3 regions of the Paenibacillus sp. FSL E2-0178 genome follow, and region 2 is predicted to be linked to each of the others. Evidence: a T-box and tRNA genes for the amino acid it is inferred to sense, from the RefSeq annotation. Region 2 holds a T-box; the other regions hold tRNA genes.
The links. The T-box of region 2 lies ahead of metG (methionine--tRNA ligase). A T-box ahead of a tRNA ligase gene usually reads a tRNA of that ligase, here a tRNA-Met.
Positions count from the first base shown of each region.

Region 1: it encodes a tRNA-Met, which carries the amino acid that the T-box ahead of metG (methionine--tRNA ligase) is inferred to sense. The anticodon was not compared.
Region 3: it encodes a tRNA-Met, which carries the amino acid that the T-box ahead of metG (methionine--tRNA ligase) is inferred to sense. The anticodon was not compared.

Region 1 covers NZ_CP151953.1:3,730,600-3,733,851, reverse strand. The annotation lists rRNA gene MHI42_RS16300 (23S ribosomal RNA) at 1-678, shown strand, start outside; rRNA gene rrf (5S ribosomal RNA) at 825-941, shown strand; tRNA gene MHI42_RS16290 (tRNA-Ile) at 1,005-1,081, shown strand; tRNA gene MHI42_RS16285 (tRNA-Asn) at 1,085-1,160, shown strand; tRNA gene MHI42_RS16280 (tRNA-Ser) at 1,164-1,253, shown strand; tRNA gene MHI42_RS16275 (tRNA-Glu) at 1,400-1,471, shown strand; tRNA gene MHI42_RS16270 (tRNA-Val) at 1,477-1,552, shown strand; tRNA gene MHI42_RS16265 (tRNA-Met) at 1,586-1,662, shown strand; tRNA gene MHI42_RS16260 (tRNA-Asp) at 1,667-1,744, shown strand; tRNA gene MHI42_RS16255 (tRNA-Gln) at 1,848-1,922, shown strand; tRNA gene MHI42_RS16250 (tRNA-Lys) at 1,950-2,025, shown strand; tRNA gene MHI42_RS16245 (tRNA-Leu) at 2,042-2,125, shown strand; tRNA gene MHI42_RS16240 (tRNA-Gly) at 2,133-2,207, shown strand; tRNA gene MHI42_RS16235 (tRNA-Arg) at 2,218-2,294, shown strand; tRNA gene MHI42_RS16230 (tRNA-Pro) at 2,447-2,520, shown strand; tRNA gene MHI42_RS16225 (tRNA-Gly) at 2,533-2,603, shown strand; gene MHI42_RS16220 (WYL domain-containing protein) at 2,825-3,252, shown strand, end outside.
Region 2 covers NZ_CP151953.1:1,245,689-1,248,940, reverse strand. The annotation lists gene metG (methionine--tRNA ligase) at 1-1,250, opposite strand, end outside; T-box leader at 1,366-1,634, opposite strand; gene MHI42_RS05590 (site-2 protease family protein) at 1,757-2,794, shown strand; gene MHI42_RS05585 (hypothetical protein) at 2,864-3,079, shown strand; gene MHI42_RS05580 (GNAT family N-acetyltransferase) at 3,202-3,252, shown strand, end outside.
Region 3 covers NZ_CP151953.1:5,749,171-5,752,422, reverse strand. The annotation lists gene MHI42_RS25215 (aldo/keto reductase) at 1-566, shown strand, start outside; tRNA gene MHI42_RS25210 (tRNA-Leu) at 720-798, opposite strand; tRNA gene MHI42_RS25205 (tRNA-Cys) at 828-901, opposite strand; tRNA gene MHI42_RS25200 (tRNA-Gly) at 909-983, opposite strand; tRNA gene MHI42_RS25195 (tRNA-Gln) at 990-1,064, opposite strand; tRNA gene MHI42_RS25190 (tRNA-His) at 1,083-1,158, opposite strand; tRNA gene MHI42_RS25185 (tRNA-His) at 1,208-1,283, opposite strand; tRNA gene MHI42_RS25180 (tRNA-Trp) at 1,310-1,383, opposite strand; tRNA gene MHI42_RS25175 (tRNA-Tyr) at 1,389-1,474, opposite strand; tRNA gene MHI42_RS25170 (tRNA-Thr) at 1,480-1,555, opposite strand; tRNA gene MHI42_RS25165 (tRNA-Phe) at 1,576-1,651, opposite strand; tRNA gene MHI42_RS25160 (tRNA-Asp) at 1,671-1,748, opposite strand; tRNA gene MHI42_RS25155 (tRNA-Met) at 1,753-1,829, opposite strand; tRNA gene MHI42_RS25150 (tRNA-Val) at 1,863-1,938, opposite strand; tRNA gene MHI42_RS25145 (tRNA-Glu) at 1,944-2,015, opposite strand; tRNA gene MHI42_RS25140 (tRNA-Ser) at 2,064-2,153, opposite strand; tRNA gene MHI42_RS25135 (tRNA-Asn) at 2,157-2,232, opposite strand; rRNA gene MHI42_RS25130 (23S ribosomal RNA) at 2,296-3,252, opposite strand, start outside.

The DNA.
Region 1 (3,252 bases), 2.5 Mb from region 2:
CGGGTACGGGGACCGTGTCAGGCGGGCAGTTTGACTGGGGCGGTCGCCTCCTAAAGAGTAACGGAGGCGTTCAAAGGTTCCCTCAGAATGGTTGGAAATCATTCGAAGAGTGCAAAGGCATAAGGGAGCTTGACTGCGAGACCAACAAGTCGAGCAGGGACGAAAGTCGGACTTAGTGATCCGGTGGTACCGCATGGAAGGGCCATCGCTCAACGGATAAAAGCTACCCTGGGGATAACAGGCTTATCTCCCCCAAGAGTCCACATCGACGGGGAGGTTTGGCACCTCGATGTCGGCTCATCGCATCCTGGGGCTGAAGTAGGTCCCAAGGGTTGGGCTGTTCGCCCATTAAAGCGGTACGCGAGCTGGGTTCAGAACGTCGTGAGACAGTTCGGTCCCTATCTGTCGTGGGCGCAGGAAATTTGAGAGGAGCTGTCCTTAGTACGAGAGGACCGGGATGGACGTACCGCTGGTGCATCAGTTGTTCCGCCAGGAGCATGGCTGAGTAGCTACGTACGGACGGGATAAGCGCTGAAAGCATCTAAGCGTGAAGCCCCCCTCAAGATGAGATTTCCCAATTAGTAAGACCCCTTGAAGACGACGAGGTAGATAGGTTGGAGGTGGAAGTGCAGCAATGCATGGAGCTGACCAATACTAATCGGTCGAGGGCTTATCCAAAAGCTACCCCAAAAAGTGAAGATGAGGCTGACGAAGCCAATTCCGAATACTTTCCGGGGGCCCCGTAAGAAGGGCAAACGCAAATTTCGTTTCGGATTCAGTTTTCAGGAATCAAATTCCTGAAGCATTTACGCTGTAAATGCCCGTTTGGTGGCGATAGCGGAGGGGTTCCACGCGTACCCATCCCGAACACGACCGTTAAGCCCTCCAGCGCCGATGGTACTTGGACCGAAGGGTCCTGGGAGAGTAGGACGCCGCCAAGCGGACAATCCACACACACTGTGGTATTTTTTTTGCCCTTATTAGTTGCATAGTGGTATGAGAACGGGCCTTTAGCTCAGCTGGTTAGAGCGCACCTCTGATAAGGGTGAGGTCAGTGGTTCGAGTCCACTAAGGCCCACCATATTCCCTGATAGCTCAGTTGGTAGAGCACTCGACTGTTAATCGAGTTGTCACAGGTTCGAGTCCTGTTCGGGGAGCCATCTGGAGAGGTGTCCGAGTTTGGCCGAAGGAGCACGATTGGAAATCGTGTAGGCGCCACAAGCGTCTCGAGGGTTCGAATCCCTCTCTCTCCGTAGCAATACCTTCCCTGTAAAGGGATGAGAACCCTCAGTGGTTCGTTGGAGCATAGGCTTCGTTAGCACAGCTTCGCAATCTCGTAACGAAGTGAAGAGTATCCCTCTCTCTCCGTAGCATTACCTTACAAGTAATTAAACAGCATGGCTCGTTGGTCAAGGGGTTAAGACACCTCCCTTTCACGGAGGTAACATGGGTTCGAATCCCATACGAGTCATATATGGAGGCTTAGCTCAGCTGGGAGAGCATCTGCCTTACAAGCAGAGGGTCGGGGGTTCGAACCCCTCAGCCTCCACCATCTATCTTTAACAGAATAGATCTTTAACATTGACGCGGGGTGGAGCAGCCCGGTAGCTCGTCGGGCTCATAACCCGAAGGCCGCAGGTTCAAATCCTGCCCCCGCAACCAATTTGGAACCGTGGTGTAGTTGGCCTAACATGCCTGCCTGTCACGCAGGAGATCGCGGGTTCGAATCCCGTCGGTTCCGCCATTTTTTAAAGTGTTAAAGTATGAAGGTATCAGGGATTGAGCATCCTATATCTCGAAGTATAGAGTATCCACCCGATTCCGTAGTGTTTGCTAATTATTAATATTGGGGATTAGCCAAGCGGTAAGGCAACGGACTTTGACTCCGTCATTCATAGGTTCGATTCCTATATCCCCAGCCATTTCATTTATGAATGCTTCTCTTATGAGAGCCATTAGCTCAGTTGGTAGAGCACCTGACTTTTAATCAGGGTGTCGAAGGTTCGAGTCCTTCATGGCTCACCATTTTCTTATAAAGTGTGCGCGTGTGGCGGAATGGCAGACGCACCAGACTTAGGATCTGGCGTTTCACGACGTGGGGGTTCAAGTCCCTTCACGCGCACCATGTTTTTGCGGACGTGGCTCAGCGGTAGAGCATCGCCTTGCCAAGGCGAGGGTCGCGGGTTCGATTCCCGTCGTCCGCTCCATATAGATTTTGCGCCCTTAGCTCAGCTGGATAGAGCGTTTGACTACGAATCAAAAGGCCGGGAGTTCGAATCTCTCAGGGCGCGCCATTTATAACTTCATTGAATCATCAAAGTGTCCTCAGGATTCGAACGAGTTCGTTGGAGCATAAGCTTCGATAGCACAACTTCGCAATCGGATGCGTAGCATCTGTATCTCTCAGGGCGCGCATTATTACTTTGCAGTATAGCTTTTATATTAACGGGATGTAGCTCAGCTTGGTAGAGCACCTGGTTTGGGACCAGGGGGTCGCATGTTCAAATCGTGTCATCCCGATATTTCACCTTTGCGGGTGTAGTTCAATGGTAGAACTTCAGCCTTCCAAGCTGATAGCGTGGGTTCGATTCCCATCACCCGCTTAAATAATAGTTATAGAAACCCTTGTTATTCAAGGGTTTTTTTTGTTTTTTTCTACATGGGGCGGAAGTATTGGCTTATTAAAAATGCACAGTGTATGCTGGTGACCGCTCTATGCGCTGATAATGCTATATTATGCAGACAGCCATGTTTATATAGACCTGTTATATTAGAACTATGGAAGTACAGGCACTATTTACTTGGAAGTTGAGGAGCATTTATTATGACAGACAAAGTAATACGGATTTTCAAGATCATTAACGCCATCCAGTCGAATCCCGGGATTACGGCTGCGGATTTGGCATTCCGGTGCGAGGTGAATATTAGAACGATTTACAGGGACCTGGATGTAATCAGTCATTTTGCACCGGTGATGAACGAGGGGAGAGGAACGGGTTATAAGTTTATGGGGAAATTCTTCTTATACCCGCTGGATTTCTCCGAGCAGGAGGCAATGGCCTTCTCTCTGCTGCCCTCCGTGCTGGCACCCGGCAAAATCCCCCCAGGTTTTCTATCTGCCTTTGACAAAGTCATGGGCACACATCTGAAGGAGAAATCCAAACAGAATGGAATGCTTGAGAATATTTCAGATATTATCCAAATGGGCAAGCCTGCTTACCGCAAGGAGAGCCGGAATTTCCTGCAGCCGCT
Region 2 (3,252 bases):
AGTGTACCCTCAGGCACCTCGCCATTCCAGAACTTATTCACGAATACCAGACTGCGGTTGACGAAATTACCGAAGGCACCCAGCAGCTCGCTGTTATGGCAGTAGATGAATTCTCTCCAGGAGAAGTCGGCATCCCGTTTCTCGGGGCCGTTCGCTGTCAGGAAATACCGGATGGAATCCGGATTGTAGCGGCTGAGAATATCCGGCACCCAGACGGCCCAGTTACGGCTTGTGGAGAATTTCTCCCCTTCGAGAGTCATGTATTCACAGGAGAAGATGCGGTCCGGCAGATGAAGGTCTCCAGCACCCAGCAGCAGAGCCGGCCAGATCAGGCTGTGAAAAGGTACATTATCCTTGCCGTGCACATAATAGGCGGTAATGGGAGGGCTCCCGGCGTCCTTGTCCTCAGTGGATTCCAGCCAGAAATCCTCCCAGCCGTTGCCGGTCCCGGCAGCCCACTGCTTGCTGGCGGACAGATAGCCGCTCACGGCTTCGATCCACACATAGATTTTTTTGTCCGTGAAGCCATCGACGGGAACATCCACCCCCCAGTCCAGATCCCGCGTTGCAGCGCGGTCCTGCAGTCCTTCCAGCAGATATCTGCGGGTTAAACGCACAGCATTGTCTCTCCAGCCTTGCGCAGAATCTACGTATTCCGAGAGTGCGCTTTGGAAGCTGGATAGTGACAAATAATAATGCAGGGTGGAACGCAGCACCGGCGGGGTTCCGCAGATTTTGCAGGTACGCTCCAGCAGGTCAACCGGGTCGAGTATCGTAGAACAGTAATCACATTGGTCACCCCGGGCCTGCTGTCCGCAGACCGGGCAGATTCCCTCTACATAGCGGTCCGGCAAGTAGCGCTGATCCTGCTCACAGTAGCATTGGAGCGTTGACTTCTGGTACAGATGGCCGTTATCCAGCAGCTTAAGGAACAGCTCCTGCACCACACTGTGGTGATGCTCCTGATCGGTCCGGGTGTATAAGTCATAGGTGAATCCTAGTGTGCGGAAGCAATCTGTGAATTCCTGATGATATCTGCTGGCGAATTCACCAGGGGATACACCTTCCTGCGCTGCCTGTACAGCAACTGGAGTGCCGTGGCAGTCACTGCCGGAGACATAGAGTACAGCGTCTCCATTGGCACGGTGATAGCGGGCCAGGATATCTCCCGGCAGAAGACTTGCAAGCCTGCCCAGATGCAGGGAACCATTGGCATACGGCCAAGCCCCTCCGATAAAAATGTTTGTCATGTCATTGTCCTCCTATAAGTTTTGTTGACAGATGTTTCCTTGAAACGGCTTCGGGCAAAACCCGTTTCTGAGAACATGTTTAGGTTTCTAAGCGCACAAAAAAGACCCTCATCCCCAAAGGGACGAGAGCCTGTGCTCACGTGTTACCACCCAAATTCATCAATGCCTTGCGGCATCCACCTCTTCAGGTACGTCCGCATAAGCTTGCGGGTATACCCTAGCATGGTAACGGATGCGGGTTCCGGCGCAGCCTACTTCCCGTTATGCGGGCTTCGATGCGCAGCTCTGAGACCATATTCCCGTGGGTTTTCTTTGCTCCTTTTCAGCGGCCGGAGCTCTCTGTGAAAGAATTGCCAAGGTACTCTTTCTCTTCATAGCTATTGTGGTTATGCTAATTACTGGATATCATATATGCAGGTGATGGCTTATGTCAACACCGGATATAGAGATAAAGGAGAATGAGACTTTTGCCGGAAAAAAAGCAGGAAAAGAAAAGCTCAGGCATAATGGGGTGGCTTGGTAGCGTAGGGGTCCTGCTGCTGCTGAAGGGCAAAACTATTCTGTCTCTGCTTAAGCTGGGGAAGATAGCGGGTCCGTTAATTTCTATGGCGGTATCCATCTGGGCCTATGCACTGATCTCACCATGGCAATTTGCAGTGGGCTTCGTTGCCTTATTATTCGTTCATGAGATCGGCCATGTTATAGCAGCCAAACGGATCGGACTGCCGGTGAGCGCACCGCTGTTTGTTCCTTTTATGGGAGCACTCATTACGATGAAAAAACAACCGCTGGATGCCAGAGAGGAAGCCTACGTTGCTTTTGGAGGCCCCATTCTGGGGAGCATTGGCGCGGCCGCAGTATTCGGGGCAGCTTATTATTATCACAGCCCGCTGCTGTATTCACTGGCTTATGTCGGATTTTTTATTAACCTGATCAACCTGCTGCCGATTCATCCGCTGGATGGGGGAAGAATTGCCACTGCGGTTACCCGGTGGTTATGGCTGGTGGGTCTGGTTGGAGGTCTGGCAGTGATCATCTATCTGAAATCTATTCTGTTCGGTATTATCTGGCTGTTATTTGCCTATGACATGTACAAGAAATATATCAGCCGGCGCACGAAGAATCAGATGCATGCCGTATTGAAGAGCTTCCTGATACCGATTGAAGATTTGCAGGATCAAGGGTATCTGATTCCCGGACCTGAGCACAAAAGGGAACTGCCTTTTACCACCTACAGTGATTTGAACCGCCAGCAATATCTTGGTGTCCGCTGGGACAATCTGGACTACTACGGTACAACGACTATGCCAGTACAGTCTATTATCAGCAAAGTCCGGATCGTGCAGCTCGACCAGCTGTATGTAGATACTAAGCTGCAGCTGAAGATGCAGTGTGAGGTCAGTTTTACAGTGTTTGATAATGATAAATATTATGATGTGCCGGCCGCGTCACGCTGGAGATATGGTATTGCTTATTTTGTACTCGCAGGCTTTCTCGGCGTCATGATGTACCTTGTGCATATCGTTGGCAATGTAAATCTGTAAGGATTCGTTTATGAAGCCCCTGATTCGTCAAAGCTGTATAGAATTAAGAAGAACAGGGGGGGTACAACTATGCGCAAGTCATTCGTGTGGTGCGGGATCATTGGAGTGTGTGTGATGCTGGGGACGGCCGGATGTGCGGCTGGCGGTGAGGCTCCCGGATATACGGGGGTTCATAAGATGAGCGGGCTGGATGGCAGACTGGATACACCGGATGGTCTAATATCACCGGTTATGCAGGATGTGTACGACCGTTCGATTCCGGAAGAGGTGTATTCCATTCAATAGTCCGGAGGACGCGGCTTATCCGTCTTCCCTATCCCTGAAGACCTGAGGCTCTATACAGGATATTAAAAATTCTGTATAATGGCTCAATGTTGATTGGACCTACAGAGAGGGGCTAGAGGAGAATGGCAGTGGAAATCGTACATGTCACTACAGAGGAGCAGCTCCAGATGGCG
Region 3 (3,252 bases), 3.8 Mb from region 2:
GCCCGGACACCCTTATGGAGCCTGAAGAAGTAGCAGAAGCCTTTGATCAGCTGGAGAGCAGAGGTCTGGTTAAACACTTCGGCGTCAGCAACCAGAATCCCCTGCAGATTGAATTGCTGAAAAAGAACGTCAAACAGCCCCTGCTGTTCAACCAGCTTCAGCTCAGCGTAATGGTCACCGGCATGATCGATTCCGGAATCAACGTCAATATGACAAATTCCGGATCAGTTGTCCATGATGGAGGCATCCTGGAGTATAGCCGCCTGCATGATATGACGATCCAGCCTTGGTCACCGTTCCAATACGGTTTCTTTGAAGGCGTATTCCTCGGCCATGAGAAGTTCCCGGAGGTGAATGAAGTCATTAACCGTCTGGCTGCGGAAAAAGGGGTAGCAGATACGGCCATCGCCATTGCCTGGCTGCTGAGACATCCGGCCAAAATGCAGCCGGTGGTCGGTACCACCAACACTAAGCGTCTGCTGGATATCGCCAAAGCTTCGGATATTACGCTTAGCCGCCAGGAATGGTACGAGATCTACCGCGCAGCCGGGAATGTGCTTCCTTAAGTGGGTCTTAGCATCAACATATAAAACATATTAAAACCCGCAACGAATTTGAGGATCTAAGCTCGTTGCGGGTTTTATCCTTAATTTGAGATGGAGTATAAATATAAAAATCCCTCAGGAGTCAGACTCCCAAGGGATTAGTTTCGTAAATTATACCGGCGAGAGGACTCGAACCTCCACGGTTTCCCACTCGATTTTGAGTCGAGCGCGTCTGCCATTCCGCCACGCCGGCATATACATAGAATTAGTTCTAAAAGATAATGGAGGTGCCACCCAGATTTGAACTGGGGATAAAGCTTTTGCAGAGCTTTGCCTTACCACTTGGCTATGGCACCAAAAAAATGGAGCGGACGACGGGAATCGAACCCGCGACCCTCGCCTTGGCAAGGCGATGCTCTACCGCTGAGCCACGTCCGCATATAATGGCTGGGGATATAGGAATCGAACCTATGAATGACGGAGTCAAAGTCCGTTGCCTTACCGCTTGGCTAATCCCCAACATTTGATTTAATAAAATGGGGCGACTGATGGGTCTCGAACCCACGAATGCCGGAACCACAATCCGGTGCGTTAACCCCTTCGCCACAGTCGCCATATAAAGCTTATTTAATTGCAATGCCTTATAACTCTTATAAAATAAATGGGGCGACCGATGGGTCTCGAACCCACGAATGCCGGAACCACAATCCGGTGCGTTAACCACTTCGCCACGATCGCCATATTAAATTTTATAGGATATTACTTGGCAGGGGCAGCAGGAATTGAACCCACACCAACGGTTTTGGAGACCGTTGTTCTACCTTTAAACTATGCCCCTAAAAATGGTGGAGGCTGATGGATTCGAACCACCGAACACGTACGTGAGCAGATTTACAGTCTGATGCGTTTGGCCACTTCGCTAAGCCTCCGAGGATGGTGCCGGCGAGAGGACTTGAACCCCCAACCTACTGATTACAAGTCAGTTGCTCTACCAATTGAGCTACACCGGCATATTAAGTTGTAAAAAATATGGTGGCGCGGGAGGGAATCGAACCCCCGACACAAGGATTTTCAGTCCTTTGCTCTACCGACTGAGCTACCGAGCCGAACATTTCTTCATAAAGATGGCGGAACCGACGGGATTCGAACCCGCGATCTCCTGCGTGACAGGCAGGCATGTTAGGCCAACTACACCACGGTTCCAAATTGGTTGCGGGGGCAGGATTTGAACCTGCGGCCTTCGGGTTATGAGCCCGACGAGCTACCGGGCTGCTCCACCCCGCGTCAATGTTAAAGATCTATTCTGTTAAAGATAGATGGTGGAGGCTGAGGGGTTCGAACCCCCGACCCTCTGCTTGTAAGGCAGATGCTCTCCCAGCTGAGCTAAGCCTCCATATATGACTCGTATGGGATTCGAACCCATGTTACCTCCGTGAAAGGGAGGTGTCTTAACCCCTTGACCAACGAGCCATGCTGTTTAAAATTGTTTTCTCATCCCTATACAGGGAAGTAAAGCTACGGAGAGAGAGGGATTCGAACCCTCGAGACGCTTGTGGCGCCTACACGATTTCCAATCGTGCTCCTTCGGCCAAACTCGGACACCTCTCCATATGGCTCCCCGAACAGGACTCGAACCTGTGACAACTCGATTAACAGTCGAGTGCTCTACCAACTGAGCTATCAGGGAATATACATATCAGGCTTGATCGCCTGAAAACTGAATCCGAAACGAATCTGCGTTCTTCGAAATTTGGATAAGCCCTCGACCGATTAGTATTGGTCAGCTCCATGCATTGCTGCACTTCCACCTCCAACCTATCTACCTCGTCGTCTTCAAGGGGTCTTACTAATTGGGAAATCTCATCTTGAGGGGGGCTTCACGCTTAGATGCTTTCAGCGCTTATCCCGTCCGTACGTAGCTACTCAGCCATGCTCCTGGCGGAACAACTGATGCACCAGCGGTACGTCCATCCCGGTCCTCTCGTACTAAGGACAGCTCCTCTCAAATTTCCTGCGCCCACGACAGATAGGGACCGAACTGTCTCACGACGTTCTGAACCCAGCTCGCGTACCGCTTTAATGGGCGAACAGCCCAACCCTTGGGACCTACTTCAGCCCCAGGATGCGATGAGCCGACATCGAGGTGCCAAACCTCCCCGTCGATGTGGACTCTTGGGGGAGATAAGCCTGTTATCCCCAGGGTAGCTTTTATCCGTTGAGCGATGGCCCTTCCATGCGGTACCACCGGATCACTAAGTCCGACTTTCGTCCCTGCTCGACTTGTTGGTCTCGCAGTCAAGCTCCCTTATGCCTTTGCACTCTTCGAATGATTTCCAACCATTCTGAGGGAACCTTTGAACGCCTCCGTTACTCTTTAGGAGGCGACCGCCCCAGTCAAACTGCCCGCCTGACACGGTCCCCGTACCCGATTAGGGCACTAGGTTAGAACCTAGATACGATCAGGGTGGTATCCCAACGGCGCCTCCGCAGAAGCTTGCGCTCCTGCCTCTACGGCTCCCACCTATCCTGTACAGATCGTACCCAAATTCAATATCAAGCTGCAGTAAAGCTCCATGGGGTCTTTCCGTCTTGTCGCGGGTAACCTGCATCTTCACAGGTATTAAAATTTCACCGGATCTCTCGTTGAGACAGCGCCCAAGTCGTTACGCCATTCGTGCGGGTCAGAATTTACCTGACAAGGAATTTC